Regions from separate parts of the Pectobacterium versatile genome, predicted to be linked through region 4. Evidence: predicted binding sites of a transcription regulator. Region 4 holds the regulator's gene; each other region holds the start of a gene.
The links. Region 4 encodes CRP, which controls carbon source genes, mostly activating them, when cyclic AMP is high. Its sites were predicted from a motif close to ATGTGANNNNNNTCACAT; they were not measured.

Region 1 (7,672 bases), 1.1 Mb from region 4:
TTTCTGAACGTCGAACTGCCTATTCCTTACGGTAAGCGTTTCTCAGATTTTCCCGCCTTGGGCAGCATCGATATGACGCTAAGGGAGAAGTACTTAAAAGGAGACTATGAAGAAGCACACGAACTTATAGCTTTCCTCAATTCCGTTTATAGGGATGAAAAAAAGTTTCAGAATCTGAAAGTCGTGAGCATAAAGGGCGTGAACTACTATTTTCTTCCGCTTGATAATAACCGATATATACGCGAGGACTACTTCAGTTCAGGAGAGTTCTTTGTTATCAGTATTTTCAAGATGATAACCTCCTCAAGCCGGCTTATCATCATAGATGAAATAGATGTGTCCCTTGATTCCTCTGCGCAAGTTTCACTAATGGGTGCGATCAGGAATATCTGCATGGAAAGGGAAATAAAAATACTCTTTACCACGCACTCTCTCGCCATCATGAAAACCATTTATGAATACGGAACACCAATAATCTATCTGAAAAGTGAAAACGGTACAGTTAGCCATAACCGGGTTTCTTACAGCTTTATTCAAATGGAAATGTTTGGATTCCAGGGGTATGACAAATTTATCTTCACCGAAGACGTAACGCTTGAGCAATATATCAACCTTAAGCTCTCCACTATGGAAACAAAGAATAGGGTCAAAGTCATTTATATTGGTGGCTGCAGCAATGTGGTTGATTTGATGAAGCGTAATGCTTCGACTGGTTTCATCTGTTCATCCAAAGACGCGATAGCCGTCCTGGACGGCGATGCGAAAGCCCAATATGGTCACCGTACGGACGTTATTATCAGCCCTTACGATGATATTGAAGATGAAATATTCAGAAAATATAAAGAAGAAAATGCGGTGCATAATCTCCCAGATGTCGCGCCAGAAAATGCCAAATCTAAAGCCTACTGGAAAAAACTGCAGGAAAAACGTAAAGAACATAATCTTACCCGAGAAGATATTTTTACAATCCTTGAGCATGGTTTTGATGCGAAAGTGTCGATTTTTTATCAGGAATTGCTCACATTTATCAACGGTTAGGCACGTAAGAGATCTCTGGCTCACCGCTGTATTACGTATAACTTGCTGCTGATAGGGGCAGGAAGAATTACGGATGTCATGAGCATCCGCTTTCAGCTCGTTGCCAACTATCAGGTTGAGTCATGCCCTAATACGGCACACGGCCAGATAAAGTCCGAGCCTGCACAATTCATACCCAATACCTAACGCCGTCACTCCACATTCAGAAAGCGCTGGCGATAAGCGCTGGGCGAAACGCCGAACGCCTGATGGAACACCACAGAGAAGTAGTTACTGTCCTCAAAACCACACAGCGCGGCAACGTCGCCGATGGTTTGCAGATCATAACGCAGCAGCTCCATCGCCTTACATAGCCGCAGCTGGCGCAGGTAATGTGGCACGCTCATGCCCGTTTGCTCTTTAAAGCGAGAACGCAAACTGCGGGCGCTGAAGTGGTGCTGTTCGCAAAAGGCTTCAAAGCGGAACGGTGCCGCGATGCTGGCACGCAGCGCATTCATCAACATATCCAACTGGTGCGCATCGGCCAGTTGCGGACTGTCCGGCGTGTGACGATAGCGCGCCGCCAGCAGCGCAATCTGCAACAGCAGCGCTTCACTCAATTGCAGCGACAGCGCATCCGATTTCATGCATTCCTGCCTCAGCGCGTCCACCTTCTCGCGGAGGGTATCCATGCCTTCCGAGCCTAAACACCAGTGGCGCTGGCTTTGTGGAAGCTCCCCACCCGGCAGTAACGCTTGCCAATCTGCGGATAACGTCAGGCGATTGCGAATATAGAGAATGTTGTCCAGCTCAAGCTCGTGGACGGATTCATAGCTGTGGCGATCGTTCGCGGAGACATAGAACATATCGCCGCGAGTAATACGGTACGGCACATCGTTCCAGAGGTGCAGACCATTGCCACGCCAGACGATGACGAGTTCATCAAAATCATGATGATGCAGCGGAAACACGGGCTGTGGGTGCCGTTCGGCAACCATCACGGCATTCTTGTCGGTGAGGAAATAGTCTTCAGTCTGTAATTTCAAACCCCGTATTGCTGTCGCCATTCCCTCACCCGCAGTTGCCATTACCTACTCTTCACGAGAAAACGCCTGATGGCGCAGTGATTTAGGCGCCTGCGAGAATGCCTTGCGGAATTGCGTCGAGAAGTGATTGCTGTCGCTAAATCCACAGGCGTGCGCAATCGTGGTGATAGAATCATCACTCTGCTGCAACCGCCGACGAGCCTCCAGTAATCTTAACCGATTCAGATAGCGTTGTGGCGTCATACCTGTGTGTTGTTTGAGCTGACGATGCAGCGTACGCAGCGGCAACGAGAACTGGTCAGCCAAGTCGCCCCAGTTCACTTCTTCACTGTAGTTGTTTTGCAGCCAGCCCAGCAGCGCCTGCACTCCTTGACGCTCGGAGCCGTTGCCCTCCGTCTGGAAACAGTGTTGACGCAGTTGCACCAGAATGTGCAGAAACAGGCTTTCGCTGGCAGCAATAGCCTCTGGCGCATCGCTCTGCGCCAGTTCAGCCAGACTATTCATCGACTGCTTCAACTGCTGCATTCCCACCGCATTGACCTGCCACTGCCCTTGCCATTCGCCGTTCGGGCCATACGGCAAAAAGGCGGCGATATCGGAAAGGAAGCGGAATCCGCGCGGCGAGCGGTACAGCATGTTGGTCAGGCACAGCCCTTCGACGTCTTCAAAAAGATGCCGATCGTTATCACGAACGAAGAATACCGAACCGCTGCACAGTGCATAGGGCTGATCGTTAAACACATGGACGCCTGCGCCCTGCTCCACCAGCACAATTTCCCAGAAATCATGATAGTGCTCAGGAAACGCCGCTTGTGGGGTACGCGGCTCAACCGCAACCGTTACGGCACGCGAAGTAAAAAAATCATCACCACGAAGTAACGTCATTTCAGTTCTCCATTCAGCTTCTGGCAAAAATGCGGCCTTTGAAAAAGGGTAGCCAGAAGCGACAAAACCAGCCTTGAAATACCGTCACCCGCACGCCATCTGGCTGCTCTTTTTTTAAGATCGCACCGCCTAATTGATTGAAGTGTGGTAAGGATCACACCGCCTTTTCCCTGGTTTTTTCGTGGTTATTCCCTAAATAATTTCCCAGATTGTGAGCCCTTTCACGGCCAGCTTTGTCATTTTGCCAGCCGCCTGTTGTTGATGGCACTCATAGGAAGGTGGCTTCTGTTACCGCTCTTTACACTGCAACACATCCAACAAGTAAGGAGTGCGGCTATGGCGGTGAAGAATATCGTGGCGGTGGATTTAGGTGCATCCAGTGGTCGGGTCATGCTGGCAACCTTGCACACCGCAACGCAGCATTTGACGCTGAAAGAAATTCACCGTTTCAGCAATACGCTGGTGTTTCAGGACAACCATCATCAGTGGGATCTGGCCGCGCTGGAAGGCGATATCCTCACCGGATTACACCAAATCGATGCCATGGGTATCGCCCCCGATAGCATCGGGATCGACAGTTGGGGCGTGGACTATGTGCTACTCGATAAGGACGGGCAGCGTGTTGGCCTGCCGTATTCCTATCGCGACCACCGCACCGACGGCGTAATGGCCGCGGTTACCGCAGAACTGGGACGTGAGGCGATCTATCAGCGTACCGGCATTCAGTTCCTGCCGTTTAATACGCTGTACCAGCTTAAAGCGCTGGGCGATGCGCCCTCTGACGATCTGGATCAAGTGGCACACCTGCTGATGATCCCCGACTATTTTCACTATCGCCTCACGGGGAATGTTGTCTGCGAATACACCAACGCTAGCACGACCCAACTGCTTAATCTGGAAAAGAAAACCTGGGACAGCGAACTGCTGGAGTATCTGGGCATCCCGCGCCGCTGGTTGAGCGATCCGGTACAGCCGGGGCACGCCGTCGGAAACTGGGCAGCGCCGAGCGGACGACACATTCCCGTTACTGCTGTCGCCACGCACGATACCGCCAGCGCGGTAGTCGGCGCACCGTTGCTGAGCCGCGACAGCGCCTACCTTAGCTCCGGCACCTGGTCGCTAATGGGCATCGAGAGCGACACGCCGTTTAACAGTCCGCAGGCGCTGGCCGCCAATATCACCAACGAAGGCGGCGTAGACGGCACCTATCGGGTGCTAAAAAACATCATGGGTCTGTGGCTGCTACAGCGCGTTTGTCAGGAGCGTAATATCAAGGATTTAGGCGCACTGATTCAGTCCGCCGCCGCCGTGCCCGCCTTCGCCAGCCTGATTAATCCCAATGACGATCGCTTTATCAATCCGCCGTCCATGCATCAGGCGATCCGCGACTATTGCCGTGAGCACGACCAGCCTGTGCCCCACAGCGATGCCGAACTGGCACGCTGCATCTTCGACAGCCTCGCGCTGCTCTATCGGCAGGTGGTGCTAGAACTCGGCGAACTGCGCCACGCGCCAATCCGCCAGTTGCATATTGTCGGCGGTGGCAGCCAGAACGCCTTCCTGAACCAACTGTGCGCCGATGTGTGCCAGATTCCGGTTCTGGCCGGGCCGGTCGAGGCCTCGACGCTTGGCAATATCGGCTGCCAACTGATGGCGCTGGGCGCCGTTGCCGACCTTGCCGCATTCAGGCATATGCTGACTCATAACTTCCCTCTGCATCGCTATACCCCGCGTGCGGAGAGTGATTTTGCCGGGCACTGGCGTCGTTTTCAGGCGCTCAGCCAGCCAGAAACCGCCCCACAGGGCAAAAAGGAGACTACGCAATGAGCACACCAATTGAAGCTGCCTGGCAGTTGGCAAAAGCACGTTATGCCAACCTAAATGTTGACGTAGAGGCAGTGCTGGAACAGCTCGACCAGATTCCGGTGTCAATGCACTGCTGGCAGGGCGACGATGTGGCCGGATTCGAGAATACCGGCGGACCGTTAACCGGCGGCATTCAGGCCACCGGTAACTACCCCGGCAAAGCGAGCACGCCGGATGAACTACGTGCCGATCTGGAACAGGCATTTGCGCTGATCCCCGGCCCCAAGCGGCTGAACCTGCACGCCATTTATCTGGAATCCGCGCAGCCCGTCGCCCGTAACGAGATTGCCCCCGAGCATTTCAGTTCCTGGGTCGCGTGGGCCAAGCGCCACCAGCTCGGGCTGGATTTTAATCCGACCTGCTTTTCTCATCCGCTGAGCGCGGACGGTTTTACCCTGTCGCACCCAGACGAAAAAGTCCGCCGTTTCTGGATTGAACACTGTCAGGCCAGCCGCCGTATTTCCGCCTACTTCGGGCGCGAACTCGGCACGCCGTCCGTCATGAACATCTGGGTGCCGGACGGCATGAAAGATTTGACCATCGATCGTCTGGCATTCCGCCAGCGGCTGCTCAGCGCGTTAGACGAGGTCATCGCCGAGCCGCTCGATCAGGCACACCATATCGACGCGGTGGAAAGTAAGCTGTTCGGGATCGGCGCTGAAAGCTTTACCGTCGGCTCCAGCGAATTCTGCCTCGGCTACGCGACCAGCCGCGGCACCGCGCTCTGTCTGGATGCCGGACACTTCCATCCAACCGAAGTGATTTCCGACAAGATCTCCAGCGCGATTCTGTACGTTCCACGCCTGCTGCTGCACGTCAGCCGCCCGGTACGCTGGGACAGCGACCATGTGGTGCTGTTGGACGACGAAACGCAGGCCATTGCCCACGAAATCGTGCGCCATAAGCTGCTTAACCGCGTGCATATCGGGCTCGATTTCTTTGATGCGTCGATCAACCGCATCGCGGCCTGGGTCATCGGCACCCGCAACATGAAGAAAGCCCTGCTGCGCGCGCTGCTGGAACCGACAGAAACGCTGCGCACACTGGAACAAAACGGCGATTACACCGCGCGTCTGGCCCTGCTGGAAGAGCAAAAATCGCTACCGTGGCAGGCCGTGTGGGAACACTACTGCCAGCGTCATGACGTCATCCCGGGCAGCGAATGGCTGCAACAGGTGCGTCAGTATGAAGAAACCATCCTCACTCAACGTCAAGGGTAAGATTATGCAAGCAATTCTCTCTTCCTGGTTTGTACAGGGAATGATTAAAGCCACCAGCGACATGTGGCTCAAAGGCTGGGACGAACGTAACGGCGGTAACGTCAGCCTGCGCCTGACGGCTGAGGATGTGACGCCTTATGAAAGCGATTTCTACCCACAGCCGCGCCACGAGGCGTTATCACAGCCGATGCCTGCGCTGGCAGACTGCTGGTTTATCGTCACCGGCTCCGGCAAATTCTTCCGCAACGTGCAGTTGGATCCGGCTGATTCACTGGTGGTGTTGCAGGTCGATAGCGACGGCAAAGGCTATCGCATTTTCTGGGGGCTGACCAACGGCGGCCTGCCAACGTCTGAACTGGCCTCGCATTTCCAGTCGCACATTGTGCGTATGGGCGTGACCCACGGGCGCGACCGCGTCATCATGCACTGCCACGCGACCAACCTGATCGCCCTGAGCTATGTGCTGGAGCTGGATACCGCTAAGTTCACGCGTGAACTGTGGGAAGGCAGCACGGAGTGTCTGGTCGTTTTCCCAGACGGCGTGGGGATTGTGCCGTGGATGGTGCCGGGCACCGATGCCATTGGCGATGCCACTTCCGAACAAATGAAGCGTCATTCGCTGGTGCTGTGGCCCTTCCACGGCATCTTCGGCACCGGCCCAACGCTGGATGAAGCCTTCGGCCTGATCGATACCGCAGAGAAATCCGCTGAAGTGATGGTGAAAGTGAGATCGATGGGCGGTAAGAAGCAGACGATCTCGACCGAAGAGCTGATCGCCCTAGGTAAACGTTTCGGCGTCACGCCACTGGAAGCCGCGTTGCGCGTGTAGGTCGTGTAACGCATGCAGTGCGTGTAATGCGTATAGCATTAGCTTCAGCCTCAACTCGCCACGGCATCACCGCCGTGGCGTTCTGCCAATGACTACGGGGGATTCATCCATGTTGCGTAAGGCTTTTGTGATGTCGGTTTTTCCTGACTGCCACGATGAATATCAGCGTCGCCACAATCCTATCTGGCCGGAACTGGCCGAGGTGCTAAAGAACCACGGTGCGCACCACTACAGCATTTTTCTGGATAAACAGCGCAATCTGCTGTTTGGCTATGTCGAGGTCGAGTCCGAAGCACGCTGGGAAGCGATTGCACAAACGGATGTCTGCCAGCGCTGGTGGAAACACATGGGCGATATCATGCCCTCCAACCCTGATAACAGCCCGGTCAGCGATGCGCTGGAACCCGTGTTCTATCTGGACTGAGGAGAATCATGCGGCGGTAATATAATCAAGGATTACCGCTGTAACATTATTTTGAAGGCATAAGAAAGATTACTGAGGACAGAAGAAAGAAATAATTTGTCATTTAATTAATGGATTCCGTTACATATAATCATTATTTTTATTAAACACATAAATATTTATTAATTATTGATGGCAGTCACATTTTATTTCCTCTGTTTGTGAATGCTTTATTTTTCACATTAAAAATAAAAACATTTATTAAAACAATGATTAACAACCCTCCCTTCAAAAACAACCCATCACCACAATCCGTTGTCACATTGAAATAAAACAGAGTTTAGTCTCGACATAATCAATTTGGTTATTATTAAATTCTGTTTATTTGCCCGCACCACTTTATCGA
Region 2 (7,672 bases), 1.2 Mb from region 4:
GTGCCATCAGGGTTGGTTGCCAGTAATTCATTCAGTGTCATGGTCATCGTTGCGTCTCCGGTTAGTGCGCATGCTCTTCGGCATTAAGCTGGGGGATAATTTGTTGTAATGCCTGCATCAGGTTATTCGCCCAGAAGCGGCCATCATTGGTCAGGCGCAGGCAGGTGGAATCGTCGCAGGTCAGCCCGGCCTGATGCCACTGGCTGAGTAACGGCTGAAGTTCACGGGCATGTCGAGTCAGTTGAGGCAGCTTGATACGACCGACCTCAATACCCGCCTGAAGCTGATGCTGCCACGGCCCGGTAGGACTGGCTGGTGTCATCATCATGATCGGTTTTTGCCCCTGATCGATCTGCTGGTAGTAGCGCTCCAGGCTGCGTTCCATCATGTAGGCTTGCCCGTTTATATTGCCGCCCGCACCGCTTCCCATTGCCAGACAGTCCGCGCCCTGTTTAATCAGCAGATTGTACAAGTTGCGTTCACGCGTAGTGCGCGCCCAGTGACTGTTGCTAAGCTGGTGCCAGCCAGCATCGGCCAGAAATGCCGCGCCAGTCCGGTAAAAATCACGACGGGCCACCACATCAGGCAGCGCGACACGCTGGTTTTCGGCCGCTTTCGCCAGCGGCGTGGTCGGTAACAGATTAAGCGCATACAGATCGACGCCGTCTAACGGTAAATCACTGACAATCGCCAGATCTTCGCGCCAGATTTCCGGCGTTTGTTCCGGCAGGCCGAACATCAGATCGCACACTACGGCGGCTCTGTCTCGCTCGCACAGGCGCTCAAGGAAGCGAATTGACTGCTGCTTATCTGACGTACGCGCCATACGCTGACGAATGCGAGTATCGAACGTCTGAATCCCAATGGAGAAGCGGTTCGCTCCCGCATCCAGACAGGCATCGATTCGCTCATCGTCAAAATCCATCGCCCGCCCTTCCACCGTGATTTCACAGTCCGGTGCCAGCGGCAGAGAGGTACGGATCGCGCGAATGATCTGTGACAGCTCATCGGCCGCCAGCGCCGTTGGCGTACCACCGCCAAAATACACCGCATGAATCGGCGCAGACTGATGCAGCGGGCTGTCCGCTTCCATCGCCAATTCCTGCAACAAATAGCGGGTATAGGTCGCCGTGCTGTCATCACGCAGTTTGTTTTGATAAAAACCGCAGAACGTGCAGTGCGTGGCGCAGAAAGGAATGTGCAGATAGAGCAGACGCTTACGCGCAGGCACGGTCTGCTGCTTCAGCGTCTGCCAACTGGCCGGAATCTGTTCTGGTGAAAGCGGCACATGGTTGCGCCAAGGCATTGCCATACGTCGGGCGCCAAAAGGCTGCTCACCGGGCTCGGCATAATACGGCGTCAAATCGATGTTCATTAACGGCCCCCAAATAATCAATAAAATAAATTAAATGATAATTATTTTTATTTGGCAACGTGACGGAGGCGTAAATAAACAGGCGGAATGTGAGTGCGACAAAATGACGCAGTGGATTAACAAATCGTTTTCTTTTGTGCAAACTGAAAATCATGCCGAAAAAACGTATCGCTATTTTATTTCAGAGGGTTACGATGTATCCCTCTTTGTTTTTTTAACAAGTACGAAAAAAAAACAGCGTTTATTAAAGTTCGTTAATTTGAGAGATTAATAGGCAAAATTTTTCGGCAAGCGGCACGACAACGTTATCCGAGCGATTAAACGGTTAGAGGTTGATTGTCCTCCTGAATTCAACCACCTCAATTTTGAGGAGGTTGAATATATTGATAAAAAAGGAGAAATGCGCCGTATGTACAGCATGACAAAAGACGGCTTCATGCTGGTAGTTATGGGATTCACGGGTAAAGCAGCCATGCAAAGCAAAATAACCTACATTCAGGCTTTCAACTGGATGGCTGGACAGTTACAGAACCGCCAACTAATGGGCGAAGAGGCAATGCACCAATTAGCGACAGAGGATACCAGATCGAAGCTGAAAGGCACTATCGGCAGCTGATTGATGAATGAGCGGAAGAAAAAAATACCACTATTGCGACTGGAAGAAGGTAGATGTAGAAAAGCTACCAAGAACATGGAAAAGGTTGAGAAGTGATTAAGTTACGCTATCGATTGATTGCCTTCCTGAAATCCTGATATTTGATCAGTTGTGTTGCTATGTCTCTGTGCTAACCTGTGAGAAAATGTTACCAATGGGGATAGGGATGAAGAAGATAGCGATTGCGACTTTGTTAGTTTTGCTTTCAGGTTGCGATAGAAAATCCGAAGCGCCATTTGGTGTTGAGTGGAATGATAGATCTAGAAGCGTGTCCTCATTGGGGCTTCCGACATTCAATAAAATACCATTAAGAGGTGATTGGGTAATTCTATATGTAACAACACCGCCGAAAGAATCTTTTAATATAGAAGGTGCATATAACTTTTTATATAAAAACGATAGACTTAAGAGAATAACCTTTAATACATACGATCTTACTGGCCTCGACAGTATTGATAAAAGTAAGCACATTTATAATGAGCTGAAGAAAATACTCACTGAAAGATACGGAACGCCAAAAGAAGTTAACGAACATGTATACAATGACGATTTTTCCTTTTTCCCTTGCGTAACAAACACCAACTGTGGCAAGTGGGAGTCGGTTTTTTCGCACGAGAATTATACTGGAAAACTATATATAGGAATGGGTGAGAGCAAAAGCGGATATTCTGACAGGCGCGTTTCAGGTCGAGTTCATGTTGAGTTCAGTCTTAACGGAGATAGCTTATCGCCTTGACGCTACAGCTACAAATTAGCCTGCATCCCCCCTCATCCAACCCGCTTCGGCGGGTTTCTTGCTTCCCATTGCCCACTGTTCCGTCTACGATTAACTAATATTTACCAATGGGGATAGCGATGAAGAAGATAGCGATTGCAGCGTTATTGCTGGCTTCTGGTGGGGTGAGTGCTAAAAATTATGTGATTACCATTCCAACAGACTCTAAAGCGCAGTACACAATTCTCGAAAAGGGTTCGCAAGGTGGAATGAAAACCATCGTTACAAAACGCGTAGGGCCATCGGGAACCTCTTATTCTAAACGCATTTACGATTGCAAGAATTCCACGGTTAAATACCTTGGAGATGGTGAAACACTCGAACAAATGAAGGCATCATCGCCAGACCCGCGTATGAGTGGGATAGTCTATGAATCAATAGCATATTACTTAGGCGTCGAGGCGTGTAAATAATGATGGATGATATAAACGCACTGGCTGAATAGGTGGCTCTAAGGCATACTTGTGCCGCCTGAAGCATGAAACAGATTCCGATATTGTCACCGTTAACGGAGTATCAAAACACGTCCCCCTTGAACAATTAACCCTCGGGCTGCTGGCGTGGTTCACTACAATTCGAAGACATTGCCAGATAGTGAACCGCTGAAAGATCCGCTTTCCCAAACAACTGTTTAGGAAAGCGGCTAATGGATTACTGAATACCCTGACTACGCAGGTAATCTTCATAGTTGCCGGTGAAATCGATCACTTTATTTGGCGTAATTTCCAGAATACGGGTCGCCAATGAGCTGACAAATTCACGGTCATGAGAGACGAACAGCAGCGTCCCTTCATACATTTCCAGCGCCATATTCAGCGATTCAATGGATTCCATATCAAGGTGGTTGGTTGGTTCATCCATCACCAGAATATTCGGACGCTGCATCATCAGCTTACCGAACAGCATGCGGCCTTTTTCACCACCGGATAACACCTTCACTTTCTTCTTGATATCATCCTGGCTGAACAGCAAACGACCGAGAATGCTACGCACGGCTTGCTCGTCGTCTTTTTCCTGTTTCCACTGGCTCATCCAGTCAAAAACGGTCAGCGTCTCATCGAATTCGTATTCGTGATCCTGCGCGTAGTAGCCAATTTTTGAGTTTTCAGACCATTTTACCGTACCGCTATCCGGCTCGAAATCACCGACCAGCGTTTTCAGCAATGTCGATTTACCGATACCGTTGGCACCCAGAATTGCGACTTTCTCACCCACTTCGATCATCAGACCCAGCTTGCTAAACAGCGGGCCATTATCAAAACCTTTGCTCAACGCTTCAACTTCCAGCGCATTACGGAACAATTTCTTATCCTGATCAAAACGGATAAACGGGTTTTGACGGCTGGACGCTTTCACTTCATCTAGCTGGATTTTATCAATCTGACGTGCGCGTGATGTCGCCTGCTTGGATTTAGAGGCGTTGGCGCTAAAGCGGCTGACGAACGATTGCAGTTCGGAAATCTGCGCTTTCTTTTTGGCGTTATCGGACAACAAACGCTCACGAGCCTGCGTCGCTGCCGTCATGTATTCATCATAGTTGCCGGGATAAATACGCAGCTCGCCGTAGTCCAGATCCGCCATGTGCGTACAAACCATGTTCAGGAAGTGACGGTCATGCGAGATGATGATCATGGTGCTGTTACGCTCGTTCAGCACCTGCTCCAGCCAGCGGATCGTATCGATATCCAGGTTGTTGGTCGGTTCGTCAAGCAGCAGGATATCAGGATCGGCAAACAGCGCCTGCGCCAACAGGACACGCAGTTTCCAACCGGGAGCAATTTCACTCATCAAGCCATAATGCTGCTCAACGGGAATCCCCACGCCCAGCAACAGTTCGCCTGCGCGTGACTCTGCGCTGTAGCCATCCATCTCACCGTATTGCACTTCCAGATCGGCAACTTTATAGCCGTCGGCTTCGCTCATTTCAGCCAATGAATAGATACGGTCGCGCTCTTCTTTTACCGCCCACAGCTCGCCGTGGCCCATGATAACGGTATCCAGCACGCTGTATTTTTCAAAAGCGAACTGATCCTGACGCAATTTCCCCAGACGTTCATTAGGATCGAGGAAGACGTTACCGCCGCTCGACGCCAGGTCGCCGCCGAGAATCTTCATGAATGTGGATTTGCCGCAACCATTCGCGCCAATCAAACCGTAACGGTTGCCGCCGCCAAATTTAACGGAAATGTTTTCAAACAACGGCTTGCTGCCGAACTGCATGGTGATATTGTTGGTACTTAACACAGCACTTATACTCGAGTCGGAATGTGATTTGGCGCGCATTATGCCACAAGCGCGCGATAGGATCGCGGTTAGTTTTGAGTAATATTTAAGCGATAGCGCATACAGGAGAGAAATGCGATGCCTATACTACGTCGTTTCAAACAGGTCGACGTTTTCACCCAGCAGCCTTTCAAGGGCAATCCGCTTGCCGTCATTATGGAGGCAAAGGGGTTAACCGATGCGCAAATGCAGGAGATCGCTCGCTGGACAAACCTGTCAGAAACCACGTTTGTCCTGCCAGCCACCGACCCTTTAGCGGATTACCACGTCCGCATTTTTACGCCAGAATCGGAGCTGCCCTTTGCCGGACACCCTACGCTAGGCACCGCACATGCCCTGCTGGAAGAAGGATTGCGTCCTAAATCTCCGGGCCAGTTGGTACAACAATGCGGCATTGGTCTCGTGCCAATCAACATCGGTGAGGATGCGAGCCTCGCTTTTCACGCACCTCAGGCCACCATCGTTCCATTTGACGATGAACACCTGCCACTGCTGGAAAAAACGCTGGGCATTACTGGTTTTGATCGTGCCGCTATCGATACCCGCTACCCGCCCACCGCGGTACACATGGGCATTCGCTGGCTCGTGATTCGCGTAGACAGCGCTAACACCTGCCTGAACATGACACCGGATGCAGAAGCACTCTCAGCCGTACAAAATCTCAGCCAGACCAACGGCATCGCTGTCTATGGCCCGCACGATGGCGCAACGCCTGCCGATTATGAAGTTCGCGCGTTCTACATCGAACGCGGTCATATCAAGGAAGATCCGGTTACCGGCAGCGCCAATGCCTGTCTGGCTGCACTGCTTCGCCAGCAGCACTCGACGAATAACGTCACCGCACCACTTAGCTACCTTGCGCGACAGGGCACTATGCTACAGCGCGATGGCCAGATTACCGTCACTTACCTGAACGATGAGCCGTGGATCGGCGGACACAGCGTCACGATCGTTGACGGTACGTTGCAGGGATAAGGAGGGATTTTATGGCAACGCCATTTGCCGATACGTCATTTACAGATGCACTGTATGCATTGCGTCATCAGCCCCATCTGTGCCTAACGATTCAGGAAGAAAGCGATGCCGATGCGCTCTTTACCCTGATTCAGCAGGAAAAAGCGCGTCTGCGGCGTACTTTACCCTGGCCGGATTCTGTTAAGACCGTCGATGACACGCGTGAAACCATTCGCGCCAACAGAAAGACATTCTTCGATAAAACGGCCGCTGTGTACGTTATCCGCTGGGACGACGCGCTGGCTGGCATCGTCTCCTTCAACACGATTCAGGATAAAGAAGGCGTCATCGGCTATTGGATCGCCGAAGCATTTGAAGGCAAAGGCATCGTTTCTCAGGCCGTCAGCACGCTGATAACAGCCTATACCGATGCGAGCCTCGTTGAGCGCTGCGTCATCAGAGCCTCAACCGCCAACACGCGTAGCAACACTGTCGCTCAACGACTTGGCTTCCGCTTTCACCACACGGAGAAAGACGCCGAGCAGATTGGCGAGCAGTGGTTCGATCACAATATTTATCGCTATCCTGCCTGATATTACCCCGTATACCTTCCATCGCCTGATGCGCTGACCTCCCGGCTGCGCATCAGATTCTTTCTCTTCACGATGCATGACCTTTGCCATATCGTTATATTTTTGTGACTAACATCACAAAAATGTTGAAATTCAATTTCATCTTCGCTACCATTAAAAACGTGATGAACATCACACTTAATTAACCCATTAGAGGAGCCTGATAATGAAAACGATGCGCAAAATCAGCAAATTCTTTAAAAGAATGGGAGATGTTTATGTCAGTTACTGTGAACGTATTGGGTCAATCATCAGCCCGTTCTGATTGTGATATGAACAATCTCTGAAGCCGCCTCCTACAGGCGGCTTTTGTTTTCTCATCCTCTCTCACATCCTGTTCATCCCCTTTCCTTTTTGTCTACCCACACGTCGCCGATTTGTGCAGCACACCGCATGCCTGAACATTCTCTTTTAAAAACAGCTCAATGCGTTTTCCTTTCACGGCAAAACCACCGTTAACAGACTATGCTTTTCTCTGGCTGTACTTGCTTCGCGTCCCCGACGTCTGCGCAAAAAGATAAAAAGGACATGACTATGAGTAAAGTTAAGCAACAGGATATTGACCGTCTGATCGAACTGGTCGGCGGGCGTGAGAACATCGCGGCGGTCACGCACTGCATTACTCGTCTCCGCTTCGTCTTGCACGACTCATCCAAAGCCCATCCCAAGAACATTGAAGAGCTGCGTATTGTTAAAGGGTGTTTTACCAACGCCGGACAATTTCAGGTCGTGATCGGCACCAACGTGGATGAGTATTACAAAGCGCTGCTCGCCACCACGGGAAAAGGCGAGATTAATAAAGAAGAAGCCAAAGTCGCCGCTCGCCAGAACATGAGTTGGTTTGAACGCAGCATTTCACATTTTGCAGAGATCTTTTTTCCGCTGCTTCCCGCACTCATCAGCGGGGGCTTGATCCTCGGCGCACGTAACGTAATTGGCGATATTCCGATGCGCGACGGGCAAACGCTGGTACAGCTCTACCCGACCTGGCAAACCAT
Region 3 (7,672 bases), 2.5 Mb from region 4:
ATGCTGCCGTAAAATTCTGGCGAGGTATCGAGGTTATGGTTATAGAAATCCAGTCCGGCAGAGGCCAAACGCTCGGCCTGATCGTTGTGCAGCGTTCCCAGCGTCATGCAGGTTTCCATCCCCATCGCTTTAACGCCTTGCACCATCTGTTCCAGATACGGCATGTCGCGCTCGTGCGGGTTTTTCCACGCCGCGCCCATACAAAAGCGCGTCGATCCTGCAGCTTTCGCCTGACGGGCTGATTCCAGCACCTGTTCAACCTGCATCAGGCGCTCGGTATCAATCCCGGTGCGATAGCGGGAGCTCTGCGGGCAATATTTACAGTCCTCAGGGCAGGAACCGGTCTTTATCGACAGTAACGTACTGACCTGCACCTGACGGGGATCAAAATGCTGACGGTGGATCTGCTGCGCTTCAAACATCAGTTCCAGAAATGGTTTATTAAATAAGTCTTGCGCTTGCTCAAGCGTCCAGTACATGCGGTCAGCCATCTCGGCATCTCCAAACTAAAAACGTTTCGCCAGTGTAAATTAACCCGATATACTGTCAACCAAATAGAATCCATTTTGGTTGACGAAAGATCATCATGAGCCCGGAAGACATTGCTTTTGACCAGCGCCACATTTGGCATCCCTACACCTCAATGACCGAACCGCTGCCCTGCTATCCGGTGATCGCGGCTAGCGGCGTCGAGCTTCAGCTGGATGACGGACGTCGCCTGATTGACGGCATGTCATCGTGGTGGGCGGCGATTCACGGCTACAACCATCCGGCGATCAATCAAGCGGTGCAGGCTCAGCTCAGCCAGATGTCGCATGTGATGTTTGGCGGGATCACCCATCCGGCGGCGGTGGCACTGTGCCGCCAACTGGTGGACATCACGCCAGAAGCACTGGAATGCGTTTTTCTGGCGGATTCCGGCTCGGTGGCTGTCGAAGTGGCGATGAAAATGGCGCTGCAATATTGGCAAGCACGGGGGGAAACCCGTCAACGCTTTCTCACCCTGCGTCACGGCTATCACGGTGATACCTTCGGTGCGATGTCCGTGTGCGATCCGCAGAATTCGATGCATAGTCTGTATCAGGGCTACCTGCCTACCCATCTGTTTGTCGATGCGCCGCCCTGTGCCGCTATCAACGAAGGCGGTTTTACCGACGAGTGGCAGGAAGCCGATATCGCGCCGCTACAGGCGATGGTGTCGGCGCACGCTCATGAGATCGCGGCCGTCATTCTGGAACCCATCGTGCAGGGCGCGGGCGGGATGCGCTTTTATCATCCGGCCTACCTGCATCGGGTGAGGGAACTGTGTGACCAGTGGGGCATTTTGCTGATTGCCGATGAGATCGCTACCGGATTTGGCCGCACCGGCAAGCTGTTTGCCTGCGAGCATGCAGGCATTTCTCCCGATATTATGTGTCTGGGAAAAGCACTTACCGGCGGCTATATGACGCTCTCCGCTACGCTGACCACCCGGATAGTCGCTGAAACCATCAGCAACGGTGCGGCAGGCTGTTTTATGCACGGCCCCACATTTATGGGCAATCCGCTCGCCTGCGCGGCAGCCAGTGCCAGTTTGTCGCTGTTGGCGGAGAACCGCTGGCAGCAGCAAGTGCAAAATATTGAGCGGCAGTTGCGAGACACGCTGCAATCCTGCGCGGATTCTCCGCTGGTGGCTAACATTCGCGTGCTGGGTGCTATCGGCGTGGTGGAAACACAGCGTCCGGTCAATATGGCGCGACTACAGCGTTTCTTTGTCGAGCGTGGCGTCTGGATTCGACCGTTTGGCCGACTCATTTATCTGATGCCGCCGTTTATCATTCAGCCTGATGAACTGCGTAAGCTGACCGACGCCGTCTGTGCGGCCATCCGTGATGAACAGCTATTTGACTAACCGGTAAGCCAAGGCGCACGCACTCGTGCGCCGCAAAAAATGCCCTCTATTTTCATCTCACATGATAACCATTCATTACCGCTCTTATAATTATGCACACGAATAAGTTTTTCATTTTATTCATGGTTGGCGTATTGAATTACTCTGACACCGATGAAATAAATATAAAATGTTAAGCACACCACAGTTTATATTCAACCAACCGTAGACACCTGATGAATACGTGTTAGATTTTAACGTGAAACACCTCAAGCATATATTTAAAAGGAGATTTATTATGCTTACAGTAAATAAGAAACCACACCGTATATTCCACACATTATTTCCCGTATTATTTTCTGCCTTGTTACTCTCCCCATTCACCGCTTCTGCGGTCAGTTCCTCCAAAGACGCCGACAAACTCTATTTTGAGAATAATAAATATTATGTATTCAATAACGTCTGGGGAAAAGATCAGGGCCGGAGCATACTTTGTTAATGACATTTAACATTCGCAAAAATCATTAACTCCCGATAGTCATCATCCAATAGTGCACGTTGCACTTTGCTTTTCATACTCCGGTTTTGTGTGCTCTCCATCTTTGCCAGATTGAGCGCCATCTTTCTGACTAATGACAAGACTTTTGTACCATTCTCATCGTGAATACGGCAAGCATCTTCTTTATAAACAACATCTAATACCCAGTGCAGACTGTTCTCTATGCCCCAGTGATGACGGACCGATGTCGCCATAAACTCTGCATCAATATCGTAAGATGACAGATAAAATGCCGTATCCAGCGTATTCGATTTTTTGTCTTTACGGTGTCTTTCAACCGCGACCAGTGTTTTTATTGAAGGCCATTTCTCCTGTAACTCCGGGCTCAACTCTGCCGGTATTTGAAAAGTAATACGGCGCTCCATTCGGCCATGCCCTTTATCCTGCATTTCATATTGTGCTAACGCGGTATTATCGTTAAACGCCTCATGGAATTGCGCTTTCACTGCATTAAACAATGTCGGCTGATTTCCTTTGACTTGTACAAGGTAATGACCTTTTCTCGCCACAATGCTTTCAAGCGTTTCTTTTTGTGCATGTAACGCATCAAGCGTTATCAGTGCATCCTTGATGTTAAGCATGCAAACAAGATTCTGTACTGTTTTGATTTCTTTTCCTTTTCCCTCGGCCATATCCTGATAAAGCGCAATGCCATTATTCAGGTCATAAGCATTAACAGAGTGAAAATCGTTACGACTCCACAGAGAGGCACTTTTCAGCGTCTTTCCATCAATCGCAATGAGTGGCTTGCTTGATTTGGCGCGAATGTCATTAATCCAGCTAAAAATACAGAACTGAAAGCTGTCGGGATCGACGGCTTTCATTATTCTGGCAATAGTATGACGCCGTGGTATGCCATTGGAAAATAATCGAAATTTTCTTAACCAGTCGAGGCGTAGTTCACCAAACTGTTGAATTTCAGCCCACCCATTTTGTCCACTGGCGACCGCAGCGAGAACAAGAAATAGGACATCAACAAGATGATGTTGTTGATTAATAGGAGAACGAGTTTCCTCTACCAGAGAGAGGTGGTCAAAAAGTGTCATATCAAGACCTCAAAAAGTTATTCTACTTTGAGATCAGTCTATTAGAGAATAGTTCAATTTTTTAACAAAGTGTGATCCGGCCCTGGGGAAAAGATGAAGTAAAAGGATGGCAGCAAACGGTTTTCTATAACAGCCCAACCAGCATGGGGTGGAACTGGCACTGGCCAAGTAACTCCTCCAGCGTTAAAGCCTATCCATCGCTGGTGAGCGGTTGGCACTGGACGGCGGGCTATACGGCAAATAGCGGCTTGCCGATAAAATTGTCCAGTAATAAAAGTATTACCAGTAACGTCACCTATTCCATCAAATCCACTGGCACTTACAACGCGGCTTATGACATTTGGTTCCACACCACCGACAAAGCCAGTTGGGATTCTACCCCTACCGATGAATTAATGATCTGGCTAAATAATACCAATGCAGGCCCGGCGGGTGATTATATTGAAACAGTTTTCCTCGGTGGCAGCAGTTGGAACGTATTCAAAGGCTGGATCAACGCCGGTAATGGCAAAGGGTGGAATGTCTTTTCCTTTGTTCGTACCTCCAATACCAACAACGCATCGCTCAATATTCGCCATTTCACCAACTATCTGGTGGGAACCAAGAAATGGATGAGCAATACAAAATATATCAGCAGCGTTGAGTTTGGCACCGAGATCTTTGGCGGTGATGGGCAGATTGATATCACCAAGTGGAGCGTAGACGTAAAATAACGCTTCTGTCGTCTCGACCCTTTCCGGTTCAACCTCTTTGCCACGCTGGCGTGGGGTTGAGCCGAATTTATCTCATCGGCTTCACGATCCATTTCAGCCCGGACAGATGTCGCTCATGTTTTAGGCGGCCCCTCTTTTTTCCTTCCCAACAAAATTCGTGAGCTGTGGCACGTAAATTCCATTAGCGTTATGATAATCCCCTCTGCTAATCAGGAATTTCCCATGCGTAATACGTTCATCGTGTGCTGGCAGTATTTACGCGCTTTCGCATTGATTTATCTCTGCCTGCTGGCAGGCAATGCGGTATCCGCGTTACTCCCATTCACTATCCCCGGCAGTATCATCGGCATGCTGGTTTTGTTCACCCTTCTTGCCTCGCAAATCCTGCCCGCGCAGTGGGTAAAACCGGGTTGCCATCTTCTTATTCGTCACATGGCGCTGCTGTTCGTCCCTATCGGCGTCGGCGTGATGAATTATTACGATCTGGTCAGCCAACAGTTTGGCCCCATCGTGGTTTCCTGCCTGATCAGTACCTTTATTGTGATGTTGGTTGTGGGTTTCAGTACCCAGATAATGCAGCGTGAACGAGCCGTGGCTGGCGATCGCACGCCGCCGAAGGATAACGAATAATGTTCAGCTATTTGTGGTGGTCGCTGCCCCTCACTCTGATGGTCTTTTTCGCCGCACGTAAATTGGCCGTACTGACCAGAATTTCGTTGTTGAACCCGCTGCTGGTGTCGATGGCGATTATTATTCCGCTGCTGCTGGTATTGAAGATTCCCTACGAGCACTATTTTCAGGGCAGCAAAGTCCTTAACGACCTGCTGCAACCGGCGGTGGTCGCGCTGGCGTTCCCGCTTTATGAGCAGTTGCATCAAATTCGCGCGCGCTGGAAATCAATCATCAGCGTGTGCTTCATCGGTAGCCTGACCGCGATTATCTCCGGCACGCTGGTGGCGCTGTGGATGGGCGCCTCGCCAGAAATCGCCGCCTCGGTGCTGCCTAAATCAGTCACCACGCCGATTGCGATGGCCGTCGCCAGCTCGATTGGCGGAATTCCAGCTATCAGCGCCGTCTGCGTGATTTTCGTCGGTATTCTCGGCGCTGTCTTAGGCCACACCCTGTTCAACCGCGTCGGTATCAAAACCAAAGCCGCGCGTGGGCTGTCGATGGGCACTGCTTCGCACGCACTCGGTACGGCGCGCTGCGCAGAAGTCGATTATCAGGAAGGCGCATTCAGCTCGCTGGCGCTGGTCATCTGCGGGATCATCACGTCGCTGATTGCGCCGCTAGTCTTCCCTCTACTCTTGCATGTTGCTGGCTGAATCTAGCGGGGATGGTGCGTAGCTCGCATCATCCCCGCCATAAAATTGAGATACATCTCGCATTTAGCAGTTAATTTGCAGCCATTTCATTCAACAAAGAGATTTTGATCACAATTTATTGCTACTCTGCTCCCTAACATGACGTCATTGACGGGTAAAAAGAGTACGCCACCATGCATCCACGATTTGAAAATGCCTTCCAGCAATTACCTGCCAGTCTGCAAGCCGCAATCGGTCCCTTGATCGATAAACCGGATTTCGCCGCCATGCTAACGGCTGACGACGTGAATGCCGTCTGTGAAGCCAGCCAGCTAGACGCCGATGCGTTGGCTTTTGCGCTATTACCTCTGGCAGCTGCCTGTGCACAAGCGCCTATCTCGAATTTCCAGGTTGGTGCGATTGCGCAAGGGCTCAGCGGCAATTTCTACTTTGGTGCCAACATGGAGTTCAGCGCTGTTCAGTTGCAGCAAACGGTGCATGCCGAACAAAGCGCCGTCAGCCACGCTTGGATACGCAATGAGCGTGGGTTGCGGGCGGTGACCGTGAACTACACGCCATGCGGCCACTGTCGTCAGTTTATGAATGAGCTGCGCAATGCCGCATCGCTGCGCATTCAACTACCGGGTCGCCAGCCTGCCGTGCTCAGCCACTATCTGCCGGATTCCTTTGGTCCCGTCGATCTGCACATCGATACCTTGCTGATGGATGACATCAACCACGGCGCAACCTTGCAAAATGTGGGCGCGCTTGCGCGTCAAGCGCTGGATGCCGCCAACCGTAGCCACGCGCCCTATAGCAAAGCCATCAGCGGCATTGCGCTGGAAACCTTAAGCGGCAACATTTATACCGGACGCTACGCAGAAAATGCGGCATTTAACCCTAGCCTGCCGCCTTTGCAAGTCGCATTGAATCTGATGAACCTTGCTGGCGACGATCCGTGCACCATTAAACACGCGGCTGTCGTCGAGCGTCGTAATGCCGTTGTCAGCCACTGGGCCATTTCGCAAATTATGTTGGCCGAATTAGGCTGCACCGACATTGAACATCACTTTATTGAGGAATAACGGCAGAGGTCAGCGCAGAATTTCGGCAAAGGGAAGTGTGAAAAACGAGAGGTGAATCGATAAAGCCTGCATTTTGACTAAGATGCAAGCCATCTGTAACTATTTTAATTAACAATTCCTGTACATATTTTCTGGGTAATTTAAGATCCGCAACAGTTTTTATCGACAACACCTGAGTTTTTTTCTGTTATCCGAGAGTAAAAAGTCATGGAATTAGAATACGAAAGCAAACGTCCTCTCCATATTCCCTACGCTGGCCCAATATTGCTTGAATTTCCCCTGCTGAATAAAGGCAGTGCGTTTACCGAAGAAGAACGCGCCAACTTTAACCTGCATGGTCTGCTGCCTGAAGCCGTCGAAACCATCGAAGAACAGGCAGAACGCGCCTGGCGTCAGTATCAGGAATTCAAACACGATATTGAAAAACACGTGTACCTGCGTAACATTCAGGACACCAACGAGACGCTGTTCTACCGCCTTCTGGACGGTCACCTCAGTGAGATGATGCCGATCATCTACACCCCGACCGTTGGCGAAGCCTGTGAACACTTCTCCGATATCTATCGTCGCGCACGCGGCCTGTTTATCTCCTACCCTAACCGCGCACATATCGACGATATGCTGCAAAACGCCACTAAGCAGAACGTGAAAGTCATCGTTGTGACCGACGGTGAGCGTATTCTGGGTCTGGGCGACCAGGGTATTGGCGGCATGGGGATTCCAATCGGTAAGCTGTCGCTGTACACCGCCTGTGGCGGTATCAGCCCAGCCTACACCCTGCCTGTCGTTCTGGATGTCGGCACCAACAACCCGCAGCGTCTGAACGATCCGCTGTACATGGGCTGGCGTCATCCGCGTATCACCGACGACGAATACTATGCCTTCGTTGACGAATTCATTCAGGCCGTTAAACGCCGCTGGCCGAACGTGCTGTTGCAGTTTGAAGACTTCGCGCAGAAAAATGCCACACCGCTGCTGAACCGCTATCGTGATGAGATCTGTAGCTTTAACGATGACATTCAGGGCACCGCAGCCGTTGCGATTGGCAGCCTGATTGCTGCCAGCCGTGCAGCAGGTACTCAGCTACGCGATCAG
Region 4 (7,672 bases):
TCGATCAGTGCGATCCCTTTCTGACGGACGTTAAAGCCTGAACTTTTGATGCCGTCATACAGGTTGTTATAAGCATGGACTTGGCCACCACGTTGCAGCGGCAGACGTGAGTTAACATCGCTGTAAATATTGTGATGGTAAGTCAGGTTACGACCGGTATCCGTGTTGCTTGAACCGCTCAACCCTACCTTTTTCACGCCATGGATATAGTTGTACGACACGGTGACGTTGGTTGAGGCTTTCTTGATATCAACCGCGGATTCAAAGGTGGTGTCGTTGTCTGGCGTACCGGCACATTCGAAGTTCTTGGCGAAGATCTCGTTGTGGTCGATCCAGACGTTCGGTGAATTATCGATACGGATGGCATCACCATCTTTTGCACCGCCAGGCATATAGCCGAAGCGCATGTTACGTACGATAACGTTGGAAGAGTTAACCATCCAGATACCGAAGTTAGCGGAAGAACCGTTGGTTCCGAGGATGGTGATCCCTTTGGTGAACTCTTTGATTTCCACACCGCGCGGATCTTTGCTCCACTGGCCGCAGATGTTAGCTTCGGCGGCTTTGATTAGCGCATCTTCATTACCGTTATAGGTAATCACGAGCGGGTAGGCCCCACCTTTTACCGCTTTACCGCTTGAGTCCTTTTTCGCGGCCTCAATGATATCGACGATCTCTTGCAGAGAACGCGCCGTTTTTTTCACCGCACCAGAAACGTCGCCGCCGTCAGTGGTGGCATAACCCCCCGTATTTGCCGCCATTGTCGGTTGGGCAGCGAGCAGCAACAGCCCAGCTGCTGCAGAAGGCAGTAGGTATTTCATTATGTACTCTCCTTGACATAGAATTTTTTTGGGTATTTATCACTACACACCCTGTGTAATTTAAAAAGGCTGTTTCAACAAAAATGAAAATAAGGTTTGTCTATAAAGCCGAGCTAAGTGTTAACAGAAAAAATAAACAATACAAGATGGGGCGTTAAATATATTAATTAAATAACAGAGGACAGTTGAGAGGATTTGTGTCTATCTATTTTAAATAGAAACTAATTTCCATTTAAATCATTTAAATTCATAGTGTTGTGTTTTTTAATCTTTGTTGTTTCAATCTGGATTCTTTATTTTTTATCCATTTGATATGCGTGGTTTATTCGCTTGTTGAGCGATTGTGATCGCCATCAAAAAATATCATTTTAGAAATGATCCCTTTAGTTTTTCTTTCTTTTAAAAAAAATGAATTAATTCATAGGCGGTTTTTTCTTATTATTTTTTTTGTTAAAAATAATTTCAAGGTAATCGTTTACTGTGAATTGGGATAATAAATAAGGCCTATTAATAAAGATGTTTACTGATGAAATAAATGATTTATGATCGATAAAATTATTACCATGCTAATTTCTTAAACAGCGAGATCGCCACCTTTGTCTTTGATGGTGACGAGGGGTGGGTACCTGACGCGGATTTCATGTATGTTAGTACGGCTTTTCCGACTAACAGTGCAATGACTATGCTGCTAATTATCGATAACTACGACTCCTTTACCTACAACCTTTACCAATACTTTTGTGAGCTTGGCGCACAGGTCGTGGTGAAGCGTAATGATGAACTGACGCTGCGCGAGATTGAACGGCTTGCGCCTGAGCGATTGGTCATTTCACCTGGCCCTTGTACGCCGGATGAGGCGGGCATTTCACTGGCTGCTATCCGTCACTTTGCCGATAAACTGCCTATTCTGGGCGTGTGTCTTGGTCATCAGGCGATGGGGCAGGCGTTCGGCGCGCGTGTGGTGCGAGCACGGCAGGTCATGCACGGGAAAACCTCAGCGATTGCGCATAGCGACACGGGGGTTTTCACGGGGTTGGCTCAGCCTTTGACGGTCACCCGTTATCATTCGCTCATTATTGATGCCGCCTCACTACCCGATTGCTTTGAAGTCACGGCTTGGAGCGAACATGAAGGAAAGCGTGATGAGATTATGGGGATCCGCCATCGCGCATTGCCGCTGGAAGGGGTGCAATTTCACCCAGAGAGCATTCTTAGTCAGCAAGGGCATCAGCTTTTGGATAATTTCCTTAAAATTTAGCCATATAGAAAGTTATTCTCTTCAGTAGCTGATTTAATATTGCCTGAAATTGATTTTTTATGCATATTTATTGACTATATTTTCATTCCGACATGATGGACAGCAGAGTGAGGCAGCAAATGGCAGCAGAGCAGAAAGCAGTGACACGGGATACTCACGATAAAGTGATTTTGCCGGTTTATGCACCCGCGAAGTTTGTACCTGTGAAAGGTAAAGGGAGCCGCGTCTGGGATCAGGAAGGCCGCGAGTATATCGATTTCTCCGGCGGTATTGCGGTTACGGCGCTGGGCCATTGCCATCCTGCACTGGTTAGCGCGTTGCAGCAGCAGGGTGAAACGCTGTGGCACACCAGCAATATTTTCACTAATGAGCCTGCGCTACGCCTCGCTAGCAAATTGATTGATGCCACTTTTGCCGATCGCGTGTTCTTTGTTAACTCCGGCGCTGAGGCTAACGAAGCCGCCTTTAAACTGGCGCGTCACTATGCGGTTAAACGCCATAGTCCGTATAAAACCAAGATCATCGCCTTCTACAATGCGTTCCATGGCCGGACGCTGTTCACCGTCTCGGTTGGCGGACAGCCTAAATATGCTGATGGTTTCGGGCCTAAGCCTGCGGACATTGTCCATGTTCCCTTCAACGATCTGGCTGCGGTAAAAGCGGTGATGGACGATCACACCTGTGCGGTCGTGCTGGAGCCGATTCAAGGCGAGGGCGGAATTACGCCTGCGACGCCTGAGTTTTTACAAGGTGTGCGCGATCTGTGCGATCAACACAAAGCGCTGCTGGTATTTGATGAAGTGCAGAGTGGGATGGGGCGTACCGGTAAATTATTCAGCTACATGCACTACGGTATTACGCCGGATATTCTCACAACGGCTAAAGCATTGGGCGGCGGGTTCCCGATTAGCGCGATGCTGACGACGGAAGAGATCGCATCAGCCATGACGGTTGGGGTACACGGCACGACCTATGGCGGCAACCCGTTGGCCTGTGCGGTGGCGGAAGCCGCGCTGGATATCATTAACACGCCGGACGTGTTGTCGGGCGTGGCGGATCGTCACGATCGCTTTGTCAGTGAGCTTGAGAAAATCAATCAGCAGTACGGTGTATTCGAACAGGTTCGCGGTATGGGGCTGCTGCTGGGTGCAGAACTGAAACCGCAATGGCACGGTCGCGCGGGCGAGTTCCTGGCTGCCGCAACGGCTCAGGGGCTTATGGTACTGATGGCTGGGCCTAACGTGATCCGCTTTGTACCGTCTTTGATCATTGATGAAGACGATATTGCGCAGGGGATGGCGAAGTTCGCCAAAGCCGTCGCGCAGGTCGTTAACGCAGCAAACTGATTAGACATAAAAAAACGTAGGGAACGTTTTTCAACGTTGCGTTAGCAACGGCCCGAAGGGTGGCGAGCAGGAAGCTCGCCATAAAAAAAGCGTGAGGCCGAGGCTTCACGCTTTTTTATTGGTAGGGTACAGCGACAGGGGTTTAGCGAGTGCCGTAAACGACAATCGTTTTACCGTGTGCAGAGATCAGGTTCTGGTCTTCTAACATTTTCAGAATGCGGCCCACGGTTTCACGCGAGCAGCCAACGATTTGCCCAATTTCCTGACGGGTAATTTTAATTTGCATGCCATCTGGATGCGTCATGGCATCAGGTTGTTTGGCCAGGTTGAGTAGGGTTTGGGCAATACGGCCGGTCACATCAAGGAAGGCGAGGTTGCCGACTTTCTCAGAGGTAACCTGAAGTCTGCTTGCCATTTGCGCAGACAGACGCATGAGAATATCCGGGTTAACCTGGATGAGCTGGCGGAATTTTTTATAGGAAATTTCAGCCACTTCACAAGCGGTTTTTGCCCGAACCCAGGCACTGCGTTCCTGACCTTCTTCAAACAGGCCGAGCTCGCCGATAAAATCGCCCTGATTGAGGTAGGAGAGGATCATTTCCTTGCCTTCTTCATCTTTGATTAGCACTGCGACAGAGCCTTTCACGATGTAGTAAAGCGTTTCTGCTTTTTCACCTTGGTGAATCAGCGTGCTCTTCGATGGATACTTGTGAATATGACAATGGGAAAGGAACCATTCGAGAGTTGGGTCTGTTTGCGGTTTGCCGAGAACCATTCGCTATCATCCTCTGTTGTAATTCACTGCGCAAATTACAGGGGTCAGAGTTCCCTGTACGGCGTGTTTAACTGCTAAAAAATAAAATTCAGTCTAGGCAGAATGACGTCAGGGAATATACTGGAACCACTGTACCCTTGATTTTCCGGTTGCTGCCTTGCCGCATCGTAAACGTGGCTGGGTATATCTGGCCACGTAATCATCTTCTTCGTTTCTGGGTTTGTCCAGAAAAGGTCTATTCTATTTTCGTTTTAACACAGCTTTAAGGATGTGTCTTGTGTTGTCTCGCTTCAGCATGACAAAGCTCTGATTAACGCTGGTTTTTGTACAGTAACGATATAAATTTTCAAAAAATTTTTAGTGGAGAGGCATCATGCAGGCTCGGGTAAAATGGGTTGAAGGCTTAACGTTTTTGGGCGAATCCGCATCAGGGCATCAGATATTGATGGACGGCAATTCTGGCGATAAAGCGCCCAGTCCGATGGAAATGGTATTGATGTCCGTAGGAGGATGCAGCGCGATTGACGTGGTGTCGATTCTGCAAAAAGGTCGCAACGATGTGGCGGATTGTGAGGTGAAATTAACGTCAGAGCGTCGGTCTGACGCGCCGCGTTTATTTACCCACATCAATCTGCATTTTATCGTGACGGGAAAAGGACTGACTGACAAAGTTGTTGAGCGAGCTGTCGCCCTGTCGGCGGAAAAGTACTGTTCTGTGGCACTGATGCTGGGCAAAGCCGTTGAGGTGACGCACAGCCACGAAGTTAGGGTGCTGGAGTAATTTCTTTCTCTGGGCACGACGCTGCCGTGCCCGTTTAGCTTATTCGATCGTTTTCCCTTCGATTAACCGCTGCACCAGCGGTGCCATGATTAATTCCATCGCCAACCCCATCTTCCCGCCGGGAACGACCAGCGTGTTGATATGGGAGATAAATGAACCCTGCAACATGGCGAGCAGATAGGGATAATCAATATTATCCAATCCCTGAAAGTGAATCACGACGAAGCTTTCGTCCAGTGAGGGAATCGACTTGGCGGCGAACGGGTTGGAGGTGTCCACGGTAGGCACGCGCTGGAAGTTGATGTGTGTGCGAGAGAACTGCGGCGTTATGTAGGTGATGTAGTCTTCCATCGAGCGGACGACGGAATCCATCACCGCTTCACGCGAATGGCCGCGCTCATTGACGTCACGAATCAGCTTTTGGATCCATTCCAGGTTGACGATTGGCACCACGCCGACGAGCAAATCGACATGCTGTGCCACGTCGTTTTGCTCGGTGACCACGCCGCCGTGCAGCCCTTCATAGAACAGAATGTCGGTGGGTTCCGGCATCGGCTCCCACGGTGTGAACGTCCCAGGAACCTGATTATAGGGAATCGCTTCATCGTAGGTATGCAGATATTTGCGCGTCTGGCCGCGCCCGTGCAGGCCATATTCGATAAACGACTGTTCTAGCAGGCTGAAATCATTCGCTTCCGGGCCGAAATAGCTGATGTGGCGTCCTGAATCACGCGCTTTACGAATCGCCATATCCATTTCCGGGCGGGTATAGCGGTGAAAGCTATCGCCTTCCAACTGGGCTGCACGCAGATCAAACTGCTGGAAAATCTTACGGAAGGCCAGACTGGTTGTTGTGGTTCCCGCTCCGCTGGAGCCGGTAACCGCAATAATCGGATGCTGATGTGACATAAGGCGCGTGACTCCGTGATCGCGAGGTTCGCATAGACCGAAGGCCTGCGCGTATCCTCAAAAAAGACGTAATTAGTTATCATTGTTAGCATGTTTGGCGCGTTCTTTCACGACTTTCGCCATGCTCAATAAGGGGCATGTCCTCCGGCATTGAGCTGGTTGCGGGGCATGATATTGAGCGTTTCATGTAACTCAGACCACACCAATACCACCTCGCCAGATTGGAGCTGGCTGCGGATATCTTCCACTTTCTGCGCCAGCGATCGCTCCTGTTCGCCGTAATCGGTGCCTTCCCGCAGGACGAAAGATTCAATGATGCTATCTAGTGTTTCTGGATCGAGCTGTTGCCAGGGAATAATCACGCCATTCCTCCTGAATAAAAAGTTCCTGAATAAAAAGTTCCTGAATGAAAAGATCCCGAAGAAAAAGAATCGGTGGCATGGTCCAAAAATGGGCTAAGCCAATTGGGAATGCGCTGTTCCAGCCACATTTCCGGTTTCAGCAACGTTCCACCGACGAAGCCGACATGCCCACCATGTTCCGTCAGCTGATACTCAATATTAGACGGTAACTGCGACAGATCGGGAATCACCTCCGACGTCATGAAGGGATCGTCCTTCGCATGGATAATGAGCAGCGGTTTACGAATCTGAGGCAACAGCGGCAGAGCGCTACAGCGTCGATAGTAGTCGGCCGCATCGCGAAAGCCGTAGATACGTGAAGTAATGACGTCATCAAACTCTCGTAGCTGGCGGATTCGCTTCAGCTGCGGCAACTGAATCGGCAGCGTGTCTGGATAAGCCGCCAGCTTACGACCGGCGTTTTGCTTCAGCAGACGCAGCAGGTAGTGCTGATAGACGCGAGAGAAGCCTTGTTCCATCCTGCGGCTACAGGGTTCGAGCATCAAGGGGGCGGAAACAATGACGGCCGCGGACAGGGAGCAGGCTTCGCCTTGCTGAGCGAGCAGGTAGGCCAGCATATTGCCGCCGAGAGACACGCCGATGGCGGCGGTAGGCGCATTGCCCAGCGTCTCTTGCATCCAGTGCAGAAAATAGCTGGCATCGCTGGTTTCGCCAGAATGATAAATGCGCTTCATCCTGTTGGGCTTCCCGCTGCATCCGCGAAAATGCATGATGACGGCCAGCCAGCCGCGCTGCTTACAGGCATGTAGCAGGCCGTGAGCGTAGGGGCTATGAAAGCTGCCTTCCAGCCCGTGAAACAGCACCACGCGCGGTTTGTGTCGCGCTTGCTCAGGGGCTTCGCTCCAGGCCAGATCGACGAAATCGCCGTCCGGTAATTCCAGTGACTGCCAGACTGGCGAGAACTGTGCGTGACGGCGAATCAGACGCGGCAATAGCGTTTGCAGATGTGGGTTATGGGCGCCGCTCAGCGGACGAAAGTGATTATGCATAAAGGATATGGAAATCTTGTTGTCGACTCTTGTACGATCAATATCACACTGTTAGCTTCAATGCTGCCAGTTGGTACGACATTTGGGTCAGGAGCGCCCACAAATAATGGAACTGAGTTTATTTCTTTCGATGTTGGGATTTTTGTGGGTAGCAGCCATCACACCGGGGCCGAACAATATGCTGTTGACTACCTCGGGCGCGAATTTTGGCTTTATGCGTTCACTGTGGCTGATGGTTGGCATCATACTGGGCATGCAGAGCATTTTGCTGCTGGTGGCATTCGGTGTAGGTAGTTTGATTCTGATTTACCCTTCGCTGCATTTTATCCTGAAAGTCCTCGGCAGTGCCTATCTGCTCTGGCTGGCGTGGA

Region 1: the regulator CRP is predicted to act here: its motif matches at 3,091-3,108, upstream of rhaS (HTH-type transcriptional activator RhaS).
Region 2: the regulator CRP is predicted to act here: its motif matches at 5,071-5,088, upstream of EIP93_RS14925 (ABC-F family ATPase).
Region 3: the regulator CRP is predicted to act here: its motif matches at 5,610-5,627, upstream of cdd (cytidine deaminase).

Annotation. Positions count from the first base shown of each region.
Region 1 is NZ_CP034276.1:524,376-532,047, reverse strand. Features, by position in the region: gene EIP93_RS02410 (AAA family ATPase) at 1-1,038, shown strand, start outside; gene EIP93_RS02405 (helix-turn-helix domain-containing protein) at 1,230-2,084, opposite strand; gene rhaS (HTH-type transcriptional activator RhaS) at 2,109-2,948, opposite strand; gene rhaB (rhamnulokinase) at 3,285-4,775, shown strand; gene EIP93_RS02390 (L-rhamnose isomerase) at 4,772-6,034, shown strand; gene rhaD (rhamnulose-1-phosphate aldolase) at 6,039-6,863, shown strand; gene rhaM (L-rhamnose mutarotase) at 6,973-7,287, shown strand.
Region 2 is NZ_CP034276.1:3,286,881-3,294,552, forward strand. Features, by position in the region: gene hutX (heme utilization cystosolic carrier protein HutX) at 1-47, opposite strand, end outside; gene hutW (heme anaerobic degradation radical SAM methyltransferase ChuW/HutW) at 62-1,375, opposite strand; partial or broken gene EIP93_RS14910 (Rha family transcriptional regulator) at 1,662-1,991, shown strand; gene EIP93_RS14915 (hypothetical protein) at 2,197-2,766, shown strand; gene EIP93_RS14920 (hypothetical protein) at 2,886-3,218, shown strand; gene EIP93_RS14925 (ABC-F family ATPase) at 3,457-5,049, opposite strand; gene EIP93_RS14930 (PhzF family phenazine biosynthesis protein) at 5,167-6,063, shown strand; gene EIP93_RS14935 (GNAT family N-acetyltransferase) at 6,075-6,635, shown strand; gene treB (PTS trehalose transporter subunit IIBC) at 7,209-7,672, shown strand, end outside.
Region 3 is NZ_CP034276.1:1,941,028-1,948,699, reverse strand. Features, by position in the region: gene bioB (biotin synthase BioB) at 1-491, opposite strand, end outside; gene bioA (adenosylmethionine--8-amino-7-oxononanoate transaminase) at 587-1,891, shown strand; partial or broken gene EIP93_RS23080 (GH12 family glycosyl hydrolase domain-containing protein) at 2,169-2,348, shown strand; gene EIP93_RS08800 (ISAs1 family transposase) at 2,366-3,475, opposite strand; partial or broken gene EIP93_RS08795 (GH12 family glycosyl hydrolase domain-containing protein) at 3,559-4,188, shown strand; gene EIP93_RS08790 (CidA/LrgA family protein) at 4,411-4,818, shown strand; gene EIP93_RS08785 (CidB/LrgB family autolysis modulator) at 4,818-5,513, shown strand; gene cdd (cytidine deaminase) at 5,687-6,577, shown strand; gene EIP93_RS08775 (NAD-dependent malic enzyme) at 6,785-7,672, shown strand, end outside.
Region 4 is NZ_CP034276.1:4,454,240-4,461,911, reverse strand. Features, by position in the region: gene pelA (pectate lyase PelA) at 1-821, opposite strand, end outside; gene EIP93_RS20245 (aminodeoxychorismate synthase component II) at 1,504-2,079, shown strand; gene argD (bifunctional acetylornithine/succinyldiaminopimelate transaminase) at 2,199-3,425, shown strand; gene crp (cAMP-activated global transcriptional regulator CRP) at 3,568-4,200, opposite strand; gene EIP93_RS20230 (OsmC family protein) at 4,574-4,981, shown strand; gene EIP93_RS20225 (phosphoribulokinase) at 5,021-5,890, opposite strand; gene EIP93_RS20220 (YheU family protein) at 6,016-6,252, opposite strand; gene EIP93_RS20215 (hydrolase) at 6,249-7,301, opposite strand; gene EIP93_RS20210 (LysE family translocator) at 7,408-7,672, shown strand, end outside.